DNA from 2 places in the Neobacillus sp. DFD-2R genome. Region 1 is predicted to be linked to the other one. Evidence: riboswitches for the same ligand, from Rfam matches in the RefSeq annotation. Region 1 holds a riboswitch; the other holds the start of a gene.

Evidence for each region. Region 1 has a riboswitch for cyclic di-GMP ahead of AC3ANV_RS17415 (S53 family peptidase). Riboswitches for the same ligand answer to the same signal wherever they lie in the genome.
Region 2: linked by a shared signal. The riboswitch ahead of AC3ANV_RS01515 (anti-repressor SinI family protein) and the one ahead of AC3ANV_RS17415 (S53 family peptidase) in region 1 are both predicted to bind cyclic di-GMP.

What each region holds. Positions count from the first base shown of each region.
Region 1 covers NZ_CM173228.1:3,481,770-3,489,652, forward strand. The annotation lists gene AC3ANV_RS17410 (gamma-glutamylcyclotransferase family protein) at 9-764, opposite strand; gene AC3ANV_RS17415 (S53 family peptidase) at 1,001-3,190, opposite strand; cyclic di-GMP riboswitch class I at 3,254-3,351, opposite strand; gene AC3ANV_RS17420 (hypothetical protein) at 4,019-4,240, opposite strand; gene AC3ANV_RS17425 (DnaJ domain-containing protein) at 4,521-5,036, shown strand; gene AC3ANV_RS17430 (hypothetical protein) at 5,311-5,496, shown strand; gene AC3ANV_RS17435 (MFS transporter) at 5,581-6,741, opposite strand; gene AC3ANV_RS17440 (DedA family protein) at 6,941-7,570, shown strand.
Region 2 covers NZ_CM173228.1:296,735-304,617, reverse strand. The annotation lists gene AC3ANV_RS01545 (NADPH-dependent FMN reductase) at 1-25, opposite strand, end outside; gene AC3ANV_RS01540 (COG4705 family protein) at 303-1,859, shown strand; gene AC3ANV_RS01535 (DUF975 family protein) at 2,103-2,789, opposite strand; gene AC3ANV_RS01530 (YvrJ family protein) at 4,457-4,600, opposite strand; gene AC3ANV_RS01525 (DUF2922 domain-containing protein) at 4,683-4,901, opposite strand; gene AC3ANV_RS01520 (DUF1659 domain-containing protein) at 4,938-5,156, opposite strand; cyclic di-GMP riboswitch class I at 5,346-5,429, shown strand; gene AC3ANV_RS01515 (anti-repressor SinI family protein) at 5,445-5,570, shown strand; gene AC3ANV_RS01510 (LCP family glycopolymer transferase) at 5,697-6,635, shown strand; gene AC3ANV_RS01505 (YqiA/YcfP family alpha/beta fold hydrolase) at 6,954-7,790, shown strand.

The sequences.
Region 1 (7,883 bases):
TCTTCAATTTAGTGGTCCGGCGGTGCTGTTTCGGATTCTTTCTTCACAACGGTAATGGTTAAAACATCCTTTATTAATTTTCCATTTAGCGTTACATCGACAAACGTCGGCCGATACCAGCCCTCCTGGACTCCTTCCCGTTTAAACAAATATGAAAGACATTTCCGGTTTATTTCATACAACTTACCTTCGACCATTCCGCCATCTTCCACAATATCCGCCCGGCCGCCATCATGAAACCTTATGGAATATCTTAGTGTATAGCCATTTAGAATGCCACGGCCTGCTATTTTTTGAAAAAGCTGATTCACATTCGCTAGTCTAAACCCGGCATCATCCAAACAGCTGCCATAGGCAAAATAAAGAATGGTTTCTTGCTCTAAGAGCCGATGTAGCTTCCAATCACACGATTGGATTGGTGTCTCTAGTAAATTTTCATTATGTTCCGTTATAGTATAAAGATAAGCATCTTTTTTTCCTGTATCATAAAAAATGATTTGTTTCTTCCGATCATAAAGGTTGTTTTTACCATGTTCCTCATATTCTTCTAACTCGTCAAGTTTTTGAAGCTGCTCATCCGTTACAAGGTACAATTCACCGTAAACCATGTTTGTTGTTGATCCCTTCATAGCCGGATAGCCGAGTCCCGTATCAAAAAGGCTTCCGTTTGTCCAGGCTTGCTCAGCCACCCGTGTTGCATCCTGTAACAGCCCATGATATTTTTCATGTTTTCTTAAGGTTCCGTAAACAAACACGTAATGCATTTTGTGCATCCTGATCACTCCATTCAGAAATTGAAATTCTTCCTATTTAAGATTACTGCGGAGTCCGAAATAATCCCGCCTGATATAAAAGCTAGTGAATAAGAACCTGTTTTTTCAACAATCATGCCTGTTATCACCCGCAAGAGATCTCCGCCATGAGCGTTCCCAAAGCCAAAAATAAAAAGTGAGCAACTCCTAAATGGAGACTGCTCAACAACATAACCGTCGGATGGCAATTATTGAATCTGTAAGCTTACATCATCGACAAAAAAATCAGTTGGATTACTGGAATCGTTCGTGCCTTTAAAAGCAATTTGGATGGTTTGGCCCTTGTAATTCAGCAAATTGAAGCTGCGCTGCACCCAACCGGTTGCCGTACCGTCGTTTAGAGTTAACAAGGTTGCCAATACTGAACCACTCGTGTTACGAATTTGCGAATATAAGTAATCGTAAGGATGACTCGTTTCTGTGGTGGATACATAGGTCCAGAATGTAAGTGTCGCATTGGTTGCAGTTGAGGGAATCGTCACAGTCTGATAGATTAGATCGACGGCATTGTTGTAACCGCCCAGATACGCTGAGGAGCTCCCTGTATGCGGTCTGGTCGTATCAATCAGCTGGTACCCTCCTGAGCTCGATTCGGTCCATGGCGATTGACCGTTTTCAAAACCACCGTTTTGAATCAGCTGGATAATGTTGCCCCCACCCCCTGTTCCGCCGGAAGAACCGTTAATATCACGAATTAAGTTATACGCATCCGGTGTACCGATACCGGATGCCATATCATAACCGGACGTCGCAGGATAGTAAAGATTGCTTCCACTTGTAATATCGTGGTACGCCGGATAGACCTGCGTAGTGTTAAATGCTTTATACAATGTTAGGTTAGCCTGTCCGAGAACCCCTTTACCAAACGCTTGTGCATATTGATTATTTAAAGCGGTCAGGGCAGCCCACAAGGGAGCGGCAGCTGATGTTCCGCCGACTGTTGTCCAGGATCCTGAGCTGTAGATTGAGTATCCTGTGTTTGGATCTGCATCTGCCGAAACATCCGGGACTTGGCGCTTCCCGTTTGAATAGCTATTTTGTACACCCGGACCTGCTTGGAATGAAGGCATGGTGTAGACTGTAGAGATACCACCGCCACCGCCTGTTCGGTTAGTGCTGTTGCTCCAAACCGATTCGGAGCTGTAGGAGGAGCCGCTAAGGTTAAGGTGAGTACCGCCCACACCTGTAACATACGGATCGTTCGCAGGGCTATCGACAGACAAGGTAGAATTACCCGAGTCGTAAGCACCGTTATCACCGGAAGCAGCAAATATACTTTGCCCCTGTGCTGCGTTTTGCTGGAAAATGGTGTGTAAGCTATTCATCGTGGTACTCGAAGCTTGCTGCTCGCTGATCCCCCAGCTGACTGAGATCGATTTCGCTATGTTATCAGAAGCAATTTTTTGATACGTATCAATTAAGCCTCGATCCGTATTTGGCCCTTCATATACCTTAACTTGCGCTTTCGGAGCAACGGCATGAATAACTTCAATATCCAGTTCAACCTCGATCTCACCTTGCCCGGCAGCTCCATTATAACCGTCTACATACACGGTTGTTGGTGTCGGACTTCCGAGTCCGTAGTAATTGTCGTAGGTGCTGATATTTGAAGCCTTGTAACCGTCAAGTTCCATCAACGCTACGGTTTGCCCTGATCCTGTGTATCCGGCGCTTGCCAAAGGGCTGGCATCATATGCACCTTTTAATTCATTAGGTGTATACCCACCGGCCGGGCCGCTGCCGACTTTAGGTGTAACACTCGAATGCTTTTGTTTGTCGATGGCCGAAATTTGTCTGACTTTTGGATGTGTGTAGTGTGCTTCATTATTCAAACCTGCAATATCCGTAATAATACCTGATAATTCGGTCGGGATTGTAGGAGTCTGTTCATTTGAAAAATAGATTTGGCCTTGTGGGTTTTGGTAGTCATTAATCGTTACCGCAAACGCATCTTCCAATTGTCCCGTTGTACCGCTTGCTGTAACAAACGCATTATTGGCTGCTACACTTTCAACTTTTAACCCTTTACTTGTTAGAAAACTTTTTACATTGTTAACCGTGGTGTCTGTCGGTCCATATTGCGTTTTGAATTCCTCGGTTGAAAGAAAATGTTTGTAGTTGGGGGAAGATGGGTCATTCAGACTAGAGATAAAGGCATCTAATTTATCATTATCTCTTAATTGCAGGCCGACCGTTACTGTTACACCGGTATTGCGTTTGGTATGACCAATCTTTTTTCCGTGTTTCGCAGCCATTGGAGCGGCCCCTGATAATTTAACGGTTTTGGGCGTATCAGCATAGCTTGTACTTCCCGATATGTACAGCATTAAACTCATCATGGATACCACAGTAGTAATGAATAATTTTCTCCTCTTCATCCCTTCACCCCTCTATTATTCCAAACAAAAAATCTGCCACAGCGGCAGACTTAGGCAACCTAAAGTGGCGGCTCGACTGCCATGAAATTGACTGTTTTCAGTCATTCGTTAGGCTCGTAGCTTTGCGTCACCATTTTTCAATGGCTTTGCCTTTTCTATTTGGAATCTTGTATATGTTACTATATTTAATATATTAATCGAGAATGGCGAAAACTGTAAACAGCATTATTGTATGAAATATGAAAATTTCATTCGACAGTAGCTCCCGAAAAATCTTTAACTTTTCAATCATGTAACAAGAAAAACACCTTCTTTGATTCATCCTTATTAAAAGAATCAAGTGAAGGTGTTTTTCTTTGATTTTTGCAATTATTTTATTGTAAATGCAGGAATAAAAATTATTAAATAAATCGGAAGTTATGAAGCACCAGTCTAATCCTAAGCCTTCTCTAGCCTTTCTCTTTTTTTAAGCAAAAGTGAAAGCATCAGGAGCGTTAAGATAATCGCTGACACTAAATAAAGTGTTAATGCCACCATATCTGTTCTTAGTAAATGGTAGTCTCCGGTCGAGATAATGGCGCGAAAGCTATGTATCAGCTATTAAACATTTACAATAAATTTACAATTACCTTATACAGACTAAATACTAAACTTATATTATAATGTTATTAAATCAATTCCAGAAGGAGTTGTATTCATGCTAGAGTGGTTAACTCGTTTAGTTATTATGACAACCCTGTGCACTCTACTATGTCCTTAAACATTTAAAAGAATCTTTTTTGTCCTTTCAGCGTCCATTGGATGCTTTTTTTATTGTTTTTATCCAACCTAAATGGCCTCACCCGTTAACTGACCAACTGCATAAGCCAGGTTAGTTAGAAATTGTATTCGTATTTTTTCGTCATACAGAAAATGATCATAAAAAATTTCATTCTCGAGAATGGAGTATATGTTCGAAATATCTTCCTCTAATTTTTTCTTTTGATTCTTCGCTAGATAGTCTGATATTTGTCTTTCATAGTATTCGACAGTTCCATACAAAAAAGTCACTAATCCTCGTCCCTTCGATCAACCTAACGTAGTATTTTCCCAGAACTTCTTTATTAACAAAGATGCTTTTTACACGTAGTCAAGATGATAATAAAATGCTGAAGGACAAATCTCAACATATTCCAACAATTTTAATCAAAACGTTAAATTCGTTATGTTTGAAAATAATTTTTAATAAAAATTAAATAATCTAGTAAAACTGTAAAGTTTTATCTATGATACATTGAATTTAGTATTGTTTAAAATTAGGAAACCACGAAATACAGAGTGAGTTGAGCATATGTTAAATGTTAAAGAAGTCACGGAACAACTTCGAATAGAGGGTATAACAGATAGCGAAAATACAGTCATACGTTGGATTTTGGAAGGAAAAATAAAAGCTAAAAGGACCAAGCATTTAAATATTGACTACATAATCAATCCTGGAGATTTAGCGACGTTTATAGTAGAAAAGAAGATTGAGAAAAAGAGCAAACAATTCGGTGTTGATTTTCAACAATGGGAAAAAACGTTCGATGACAATCAAAAATTAAAAGAAGAAATCGAAGAATTAAAAAGTTCGATTCGGATTGAACAGGCCAAAGTCCGTTCATTAAAAAGAATGCTTCAAGCAGAATATGCTCTCGCAAATCCAAACCCTATTACTTATAATTCTTTATTAGGGTTAGAGGCTTCAGCGGACCAAGAATTGATAAAGAAAGAGTTTAAAAAACTACTTAAAGCCCTTCATCCTGATCGGGGTGGAGATGAACGACTTTTTAAAGTGTTTTATGAGCATTACAAAATGTCAAATTAAGGTAACAAGAGGATTGAGTTCTTTTGGTGATCTTACTTGAGAAGCTGCTGCTAATGCTTTGGGACCATTCTTTCTACAAATAATTCAATCCTCTGCCGGTTTCCCGTCGTTATTTGCAGTAAAAAGGATAGATATTGCTATTCCTAAAATAATCTGGAGAGAAATGTAGATAAGTTTTTTACGGTGCTGGCAGGAAAAAATCAACTCTTACTAAAAATATTAAAGGAGACGCTAACAGATGTCTAACGAATAAGTTGAAAGGTGGTCATTGTCCGTGAGCATGGAATTAACCCTACAACAAATCGTCGAAGGTATACCTAAGTCCTTATTAAATGCATCTGATAGAGATTTGGAAGGATTCCAAAAAATCCTCGAAGAAACAATTAAATTACGGGAAGCTCATAGAAATTTACAAAAAATGGTTAAAAACTTCTCTTCCTCTGCGATTCAGCGATCTTAAATCTTGAATTAGTAAAATGGAAATGGGAAGGTGAAAATTACCTTCCCATTTCCATTTAATAAATTTTTTCACAAAGATTTAAGGTTAGGCAACAATCACTTTTTTGTTTGAATAGGTTTTATATACAAATAAACCTAAACATCCGGCAAATGAAAAATAACTTAATAGTCTATATAACACAACTCCGCCAAATTGATCAAGAATCATCCCACCGCCTAATGATCCGATAATCCCTGAAAGGCCGAAGAATGCAGATATGAAAAACAACTGACCGGTGGCACGAAATTCAGCAGGAAATAAGCCAGTGGCATACTGGAACGTACATAAATAAAAAACACCAAATGTAATCCCATGTATCGCCTGAAGAAGGATGACTTCAGAGGGAGTATCCGCAAATGAAAATAACAACCATCTAAAGCCGTATAATCCTGAAGCAATTACAATATAGGTCATTTCGTTAAAAAATCGGAGCCAAAATGAACTAAACAAAAAGACAACGGCTTCTGCTGCAACAGCAACAAACCATGATAAACCTATTAATGATTCATTCCCACCCAGCTGCTTTATATAAATTCCCGAAAAAATATCATTTGCCCGATGTGTAATCGTTACAAACATAATCATGACTAAGAATAAAATAAATCTAGGTTGAAAAATAACTTGAAGGGCTCCCTTTATATTGATTGGATCTTTGGTTGCGTTTACATCTGCGACTTTAAAACAAAACACAAAAGCGATCAATGAAACTACCAAATATGGATAAATCAAATGGTTAACTCCAATCCGTAACAGGATTTGTCCGCCTATTAATGATGTTAGTGCAAAACCAATTGACCCCCACATTCTTATTCTGCCAAACGAAGTTCCGACCAGTTGTGATGTGTTTAACGCTAAGCTGTCCCCCAATGCCCCGACTGGCGACATAAACGAAAAAAAGATCGCGCACAGTAGTAAGAGCATCCAAAATGAATTCACTTGAAACAATAGAATGCTGCTAATCATTACACCTATTAAACAGATAATCATCACTTTTTTTATCGTTTTATACTTATCGCTGATATAACCCCAAAAAGGTTGTGACAACAGCGAAGAAAATGGTCCTACTGCCATTAACCAGCCGATTTTTGTTCCGGATAGGTTATGCCCTTGAAAATATATTGGTAGAAAAGTAGATATAACCGTTCCTGATGATTGAAAGAAAAAAAGAAAAATACTTAAATACATGAATGTCCGTTTATGCAGCACATTAATCCCTCTTTAGAAAATAATATTGTCAACCTTATGTATGAAGAAGTTCTTTTTATTTTAAACTAATACAATGGACCGAAAAGTACAAGTTACTTTTTCATGTGCATGTAATGTATTTGAATAAAAAATAGATTACTACAAATGATATATATCGGGTAAAAAGAAAAATATGATATCAATTATTTTTTTAGATGGGATGGTTATATTGGGACAGCAAATTGATTATCTTCTAGGACGGTTCGGATACTTTGGAATCATTTTGGCCTTAATAGGGGGAATTATTGGACTCCCGATACCTGATGAGGTTCTTCTTACATATGTCGGGTTTAACGTTTACATCGGAAAAATGGCGTATATCCCATCTTTAGTCAGTGCTTTTACGGGAGCGATTGGGGGCATTTCGCTTAGTTATTTTTTGGGAATTAAATTAGGGTTACCATTTTTAAAGAAATATGGTCCAAAATTGCATATTAATGAAGCAAAAATCAATAGAACCAAAAACCTATTTAGTAAAATAGGACCTTTTTTACTTATAATCGGGTACTTTATCCCCGGAGTCCGGCATATAACAGCTTATCTGGCCGGGATCAACAATTATTCCTATAAAAAATTTGCTTTATTTGCCTACACCGGAGCCCTAATATGGAGCTCAGCTTTTATTACCTTAGGAAAGGCACTTGGGGATAAATGGAGTAACGTCATCTATTATATTGAAAGGTATAGACTGTTTATTATTCCCTTGGTTGCTCTTGCTGTTATTGTTGGTGTTTTTGTTTTTTGGCGAAAAAGAAAAAGTGCTGCTGAAACGAAAGAGGCTTATGAATAACCCCCGTTTTATATCAAAGCCGAAGATTATTCTTCGGCTTTCAGGCTGTCGAAAAACCCTCGGCAGCCTCTTATTTTATTCGTTCACTTTAACAATCAACCGCGTTAATTCGTTATAATATATTAGTATATCGGTTACAACCTGTCTGTTGATTGGCGCTCCAGGCACTTCGCTTTCCGCAGGCGTGACGGGAAGCCTCCTCGTCGCTTCGCTCCTGCGGGGTCTCCCCTGCCCCGTACTCCCGCAGGAGTCTTCGTGCCTTCCGCGCCAATCAACAGAGTGTTTTCAATAAAGACCTTCAGTTCAACTAATA
Region 2 (7,883 bases), 2.3 Mb from region 1:
CTTTGGCGTACTCTGGTGTGCAAATTAGTACACCATCCGATTCTTTAAGATGGTTACGCCAATTGAAAACAGCAATATCACGTCATCGTTGTCTAAATCGGGATTAAAAGGCGGAAGTTGACCCATTTCTTTATAATTAACTTCCCTTCCCTGAGATGGAATTATTGATAACTATTATGCCTAATATGGTTAATAAACAAAAATTTAACAAATTATTAATAGGTTTAAAATAAATAATTAAGAAAATAACATTAAAATGGTTTTGGCATAGAAGCAATTATATAAAATAGGAGGTACTTTTTTTGACGCAAAATATAGCGGAAGTTGAAAAAACAAATAGTAGTAAGCAAGCGTACCAAAATAAGTTGAAAACTTTACTTAACAAGGTACCGGAAGTTACTATTTTCTTCTGGATAATCAAAATTTTATGTACAACTGTCGGTGAAACATTTGCTGATTTCATCAATTTCAACCTTGGATTGGGTTTAACTCTCACTACCATCATTATGGGAGTAGCGTTTTTCCTTGTATTGTATCTTCAATTCAGAGCAACGAAATATGTTCCAGGCATTTATTGGACAACGGTTGTACTTATAAGCGTATTTGGAACGCTGGTAACTGATAATTTGACAGATGGAATAGGAGTACCTCTTGAGGTTAGTACAGCGGTTTTCTCCGTGCTGTTAGGATTAACTTTTCTTTTTTGGTATCTTAGTGAAAAAACACTTTCGATCCACTCGATTTTTACAAGAAAAAGAGAAGTTTTCTATTGGCTTACCATTCTTTTCACATTTGCACTTGGAACAGCAGTCGGAGATTTATATTCCGAACAACTTGGTTTTGGTTATCTTAAAACAGGGGTAACAGTCATTATTATCATAGCTTGTATTTTCTTGGCATATAAATCGAAACTTGACGGGATATTAGCGTTTTGGGTTGCGTATATTCTTACTCGTCCACTTGGAGCATCAATAGGAGATTACCTATCTCAACCAAAAGTTAATGGCGGGTTAGGGTTGGGAACAACCATTACTAGCGTCATTTTTCTTATCGCTATTTTAGCAATCATCGTTTTTCTTGCTGTTACAAAAATTGATACAAATGCAAAAAGCGAAACAGCAGAAACAAACCAAACAAATAGAAGCAAGAAAAATGTTTTGACACAAACCATTGCGGTACTCTGTATTTTCTTAGTTGTTGGTATAGGCGGTTATATTTGGCGCAGTGATAATATAGCTTCGCAAACCAATTCTTCACAAGCTACATTAGCCGGGCAATTAACAGATTTTATTAAGATTGAAAGTGATATGATAAAAGATGTAAATTCAAATGACTTTACTTCGGCTAAGAAAAGGGCTGACGATTTGGAACATCAATGGGATACATCGGAAGCTAAGCTTAGGAAAATTGATGGCACCACATGGACTAAAATTGATGGAACGATTGACGTTGTATTATCAGCGGTTCGTTCATCAAACCCTGATGCCGGCAAATCTAAATCTGCACTTAATAATTCGCTTAGTGTCATAAACGGAGTAAATAAATTAGCATCGAAGACCGCTTCTTCACAAACTACATTAGCCGGACAATTAACAGATTTTGTTAAAGCTGAAAGTGACATGTTAAACGAGGTAAACTCCAATAACTTTACTTCGGCAAAAAAAGGGGCTGACGATTTGGAACATCAATGGGACACATCGGAGCCTAAACTTAGGAAAATTGATGGCACCACATGGACTAAAATTGATGGAACGATTGACGTTGTATTAGCAGCAGTTCGTTCATCAAACCCCGATGCCGGCAAGTCCAAATCTGCACTTAATAATTCGCTTAGTATCCTAAACGGAGTAAATAAATAAAAATCTTAGGAATCGCAAATCGCGGTTCCTTTTTTGCGTTTAACTGCTTACCTGCTCCGTTAGTATAAGTACAGCACTTCACAAGTTATTTCCATACAAAAAAACTCGTCAAACACTGACGAGTTTTTCACATTTATCTTGCCATTTCCTTAACCAATTGAAATGTCATTTAAGCAGTTATTTTTGAAAAAGCACCTCAAAACGGAGCCCTTTACATTTTTGAGAGCGGGCTATTTCTTTCTATTATAAGATTACTTCTTTATCCTCAAACACCTTATTCTCCGGGTAAATTAATTCATTATAAAATGTAGCATTGGATGTTGCGATATACGGAAACAACCACAATAAACCAATTCCAAAAGTAAACAAACAAAGAATACCCCAACCAATGAAACTTAGTCCAAGCAAAAAGTATTTCCGTTTATATCCCTTCATTCTCTTCCTGCTCTCAGTTATTGCTTCAAATACAGTAAATTCAGGATGATCTCGTAATAAGTAAAAAGATTGAGAGTAAGCTAAAGCTTTTATTATTCCAGGAATAACAAGTAAGAAAGACCATAAAAAAACGAAAAGGGCTTGTAGTATGGATATTCCAATTAGTCTTAAAGAAGTTTTTCCATCTTTATAGACAGAAAACACCTGTGAAATTTGCGGATTGTCTTTCCTAACCAAAGATAAATAATACCAATAAACCGTGACGGAAAGTGGTAGTAAAGCAATTGAAATGATAGTACTAACTATATTTACTCCTAGCGGCGTATGTTCTTGGTCAATCCATGTTGTAAACCCACCACTCATGACGATTTCAATAATAGTAGGTAGGACTACATTTATTAAAAACAAGATAAAAGTAAGTAGGCACACATTTCCCCAATTTCCTTTTAATGTTTGTTTGGATTTTCTTTTGATTTCAGATATTCTAATGTTCAAAAATAACCTTCCCCTTTTTTACTATATATATAGAATGCTAATCTATTTTACATTTTATATCCAAAGTAGGAAAGCCCTTCTTTATTTAAGATGGGCTTTTCATGTTACGAGAGAGATGCATTCAGACTCGAGCTCGCTTTTTTTCCCTTGAACTGTCCGAATAAGAACTACATTCAGACTCGAGCTCACTTTTTTTGCCTCGTCCTGTCCGAATGTGACCTGCTTTCAGACTCGAGCTCGCTTTTTTTGCCTCGCCCTGTCCGAATGTGACCTGCTTTCAGACTCGAGCTCGCTTTTTTTCCCTTGAACTGTCCGAATAAGAACTACATTCAGATTCGAGCTCACTTTTTTTGCCTCGTCCTGTCCGAATGTGACCTGCTTTCAGACTCGAGCTCACTTTTTTGCCTCGTCCTGTCCGAATCAGACCTGCTTTCAGACTCGAGCTCACTTTTTTCCCCCATCCTGTCCGAATGTGACCTGCTTTCAGACTCGAGCTCACTTTTTTTCCCTTGAATTGTCCGAATCAGACCTTCATTCAGACTCGAGCTCGCTTTTTTTGCCTCGCCCTGTCCGAATGGGACCTGCTTTCAGACTCGAGCTCACTTTTTTTCCCTTGAATTGTCCGAATCAGACCTTCATTCAGACTCGAGCTCACTTTTTTTCCCTTGAACTGTCCGAATCAGACCTGCTTTCAGACTCGAGCTCACTTTTTTCGCCTCGTCCTGTCCGAATGTGACCTGCTTTCAGAATCGATCTCGCTTTTTTTCCCCCATCCTGTCCGAATGTGACCTGCTTTCAGACTCGAGCTCGCTTTTTTTGCCTCGCCCTGTCCGAATCAGACCTGCTTTCAGACTCGAGCTCACTTTTTTAACCTCGTCCTGTCCGAATCAGACCTGCTTTCAGACTCGATCTCACTTTTTTTGCCTCGTCCTGTCCGAATGTGACCTGCTTTCAGAATCGATCTCGCTTTTTTTCCCTTGAATTGTCCGAATCAGACCTTCATTCAGACTCGATCTCACTTTTTTTCCCTTGAATTGTCCGAATCAGACCTTCATTCAGACTCGAGCTCACTTTTTTTCCCTTGAACTGTCCGAATCAGACCTGCTTTCAGACTCGAGCTCACTTTTTTTCCCTTGAATTGTCCGAATCAGACCTTCATTCAGACTCGAGCTCACTTTTTTTCCCTTGAACTGTCCGAATCAGACCTGCTTTCAGACTCGAGCTCGCTTTTTTTGCCTCGCCCTGTCCGAATGGGACCTGCTTTCAGACTCGAGCTCGCTTTTTTTACCTTGACCTGTCCGAATCAGACCTGCTTTCAGACTCGAGCTCGCTTTTTTTACCTTGAACTGTCCGAATGGGACCTGCTTTCAGACTCGAGCTCGCTTTTTTTACCTTGACCTGTCCGAATCAGACCTGCTTTCAGACTCGAGCTCGCTTTTTTTACCTTGAACTGTCCGAATGGGACCTGCATTCAGTCAGGATCACGCCCTTTTTCTCCTTCCGCTTGCCGAATGAAACTGGCATTCAAGATCCAGCCATTATATATAGAAGATAGTATTGGGCTGATTCCAAAAAACGATCAAAAAAATTATAAAAGACGTAAAACATAGACATGGAAAAATATCTATGTTTTACGCCTTTGATATAGACATGGAACTAGACACTATTCAATTCCTTTCCTTCATTCGTTCGGGCAGATTCTGAATTGATTGAACCACCATATCAAGCTTTGTTTCAATCCGATAAAGCAAGTAAAAGGACACAACAATAGGGAATCCTACCTGACTAATGAGAGGTATGAGCTCATCCACGATCCTATCTCCTTTCTTTTCATTATGAAGACATGTAAAAAGAAAGGCCGGCTTTAACGTAATCCGGCCTTTCCTCTATTCATTAAGCAAGTTCATAATCAGTTATATTTCGTTCTACGATTCTAGCACCTTGAGCGGAAACTAAATTGCCGCTTGCTGTCGTAATAATTCCTGAAGCAATAATGTCTGCCATCGATTGCTTGACAATCGCTTCATTCACCGGTTCTTTTGGATTATCAACGGTTAATCGAGCCGTCTTCCCGAACTCGGTAGCAAATTGTAATTCCAATGTTTTAGCCATCCCTTTCACCTCCTATCGTAATCGAATCCCCCGCCATTAAGCTAAAATTTCGGTGTTATCCGCTCTTTCAACACTGTTCAGCGTATCTTTACACAAAACAGATAAGGCTTGTCCCACTTGATAGAGCTGATTTGCTGTTGCTTCTTTCTTGATGTTGTTCAATGTCTTTGCTTTTAAAATCGGAGCACCCTTCTCATCCATTCCAACTTCAAAGACCAATCGCAGCTTTGTTTCTGCTAACATTGCCTGTGCCATTGTCTACCACCTCCTTTCACCTTCTATATATTAAAAAAGGGAGAAAAAGGACATGGTAGATAACAATCTTTTATTAGAAATTAACAAAAAAATTCAATAAATGTAAATTAATGTCGAACTTTTTGGAATTTTCTTTGTTCTATATATAGAACAACTATGGTAATATTTTCCCATAAGCTTTTTTATTTTAAAAGAAAAAGGCAAACCAATTGAAAGATTGGGACGCAAAGCTACAGATCTACTGTTCTATGCTATGATGGCTGAGCTACCTATATTTTAGGAGGAAATATGGTAACTACTACTTTGATTGATGAAAAAGAATTAGACAAAGAATGGGTAGAACTGATTTTGGAAGCTTTAAATACCGGCATAACGGTTGAAGAAATAAAGGAGTTCTTCAATCAAACTGCTTGACCTCTATGAAGGTCTTTTTTTATTCAATAACCCATTGTTAAAATTCTCTACTTTACATACGTACTTTTGTAATAAAACAATTATTATTTAAAATTAATTCTTAAAACTTTCTCGGGGGTGCATCAAATGAGGTCTCAAAAAAAGAAAAGTCGAAAGTGGTTAAAAATAACGAGTATCGTACTCCTAGTGCTATTGGTTGCAGGAGGAGTTTATGGTTACTCCGTATATAAATCGTTTAAAAATGCTGTGGAAACGATGAGCCAGCCGATTGATCGAAAGCAACCGGTAAAGCGTGTGAAGCCAGTTGCTTTGACGAAAAAAGATCCGTTTTCAGTATTAATGCTGGGTGTCGATGAACGCCCGGGGGACAAAGGCCGATCTGACACGATCATAGTATTAACGGTTAATCCAACTAACAATTCAGTAAAAATGCTGAGCATTCCTCGAGATACGCGTACTCAAATCGTAGGAAAAGGCACGGATGATAAAATTAACCATGCCTATGCTTTTGGAGGAGTTCCCATGTCAATGGATACCATTGAGAATTTCCTTGATATTCCGATCGATTACTATATAAAGATTAATATGGAAGGCTTTAAGGATATTGTGGATGCTGTAGGCGGAGTTACCGTCCAAAATACGTTAGACTTCACTGAGGGTGGATTTCATTTTCCACTAGGAGAAGTAAACCTAAACGGTGAAAAAGCGTTAAGTTTCTCGAGAATGAGATATGAAGACCCTAGAGGTGACTTCGGACGTGAAGCACGGCAGCGTTCTATTATTCAAGCTGTTATCAAAGAAGGTACAAGCCTTTCGACTTTAACGAACTATTCCACTATTTTCACAGCTCTTGAGAAAAATATAAAAACAAATCTTACCTTTGAGCAAATGATGGACATTCAAAAGAATTATAGAGAAGCAGGAAAAAACATTCAGCAAATGGAAATAAAAGAAACCGGAACAATGATAAATAAAATCTATTATGGGCTTGTTGCACCTGAAGAAAAACAACGAGTTCAAAATGAATTTAAGGCACAATTAGAATTGAATAAGAAAGCAAGCTGATTGGAGTAATTCCTGTCAGCTTTTTCTTTGTAAGACTCCAGTACTAATAACAATGGCAGATAGGGCCTGTCGACGCTAATTGCAAAATATTATTGGTGACTTTCACAGAAATTAAATGATATCTAAACCAAAAATATGTTGACCATAGTACATTAGACATACTAAAATCGAACTAGTATTAAATTTTTACAGTTTAGGAGGTTATTAACTTTAGTGGATTAAAATGGATTATAAAAAAGTAAATTTGTAGTGTTATCGGATGTGAAAAAACAGAATTTTGAATTAATTACATAAAAAAGTGAGGAGAAAATAATGATAATGAGAAGTAAAAAAATAATTATGTTTTTAGCCATATTTTTTATTTGTTTCACAATATTTATGAAACCACAAAATGCAAATGCTGCTTCCGATCAGAATTTGGTTGTATTAAGCGCTTTAAGTTATAGTGTGTTGGACTCACAAAAAGCACCCATTAATTTGTCTGCCTACAATTATAATTCAGATAAATTAGCTGATATAAAGAACAAATTTAATGAAGCAAAGAGCCGGGGATTTGTAAAGGATAAAGATGTTGTTACTTTTTTAAAAAGAACGCATGCGTTTGATTGGCAGGTCTATAATTATAAATATAATAGGACATCCGGATTTTTTGGTGTAATTTATAAGAATTTAAAAACCGGTGAATATGTTGTTGCTTTCCGAGGCAGCAATAATAGTGTGGACTGGTTATATGCAGATTTACTAAATGCTGTAATAGGTTTTTCTAAACAGACTGACGATGCATTGGCTTTAGTAAAAATGGTCCCTAATTACAATAAAAGAAATGATATAACACTTACCGGTCATTCATTAGGAGGCTATCTTGCTTCCTCAGTTTCAACTTTAACAGGAATAAAGGCTGTTACATACAATGCTCCAGGATTTCCTGCAAGTGCCTATGTAGCTGCTTCTTCAAAATACAATAGTTTGGTAAAAAGTAATAAAAGTTATTTCATGCGTAATTACTATATTTACGATGATTTTACTCACTATTTCGGTAAACATTTAGGAACTCAAAACCAATTAGATTTAAAAGATGCAAAAATTTATTGGGGGCATCCTTATTGGGATACCAAATCCCATCCGATCGTAAGTTTCTTTCCTTATTTACAGTAACAAGTAGTTGCTAGTTTTACAATAAAGCAGGATAGAAAATTCAAATAGAATTCAATTTTCAACTTTGGATACACAAAATCCAATTGCTTTTCC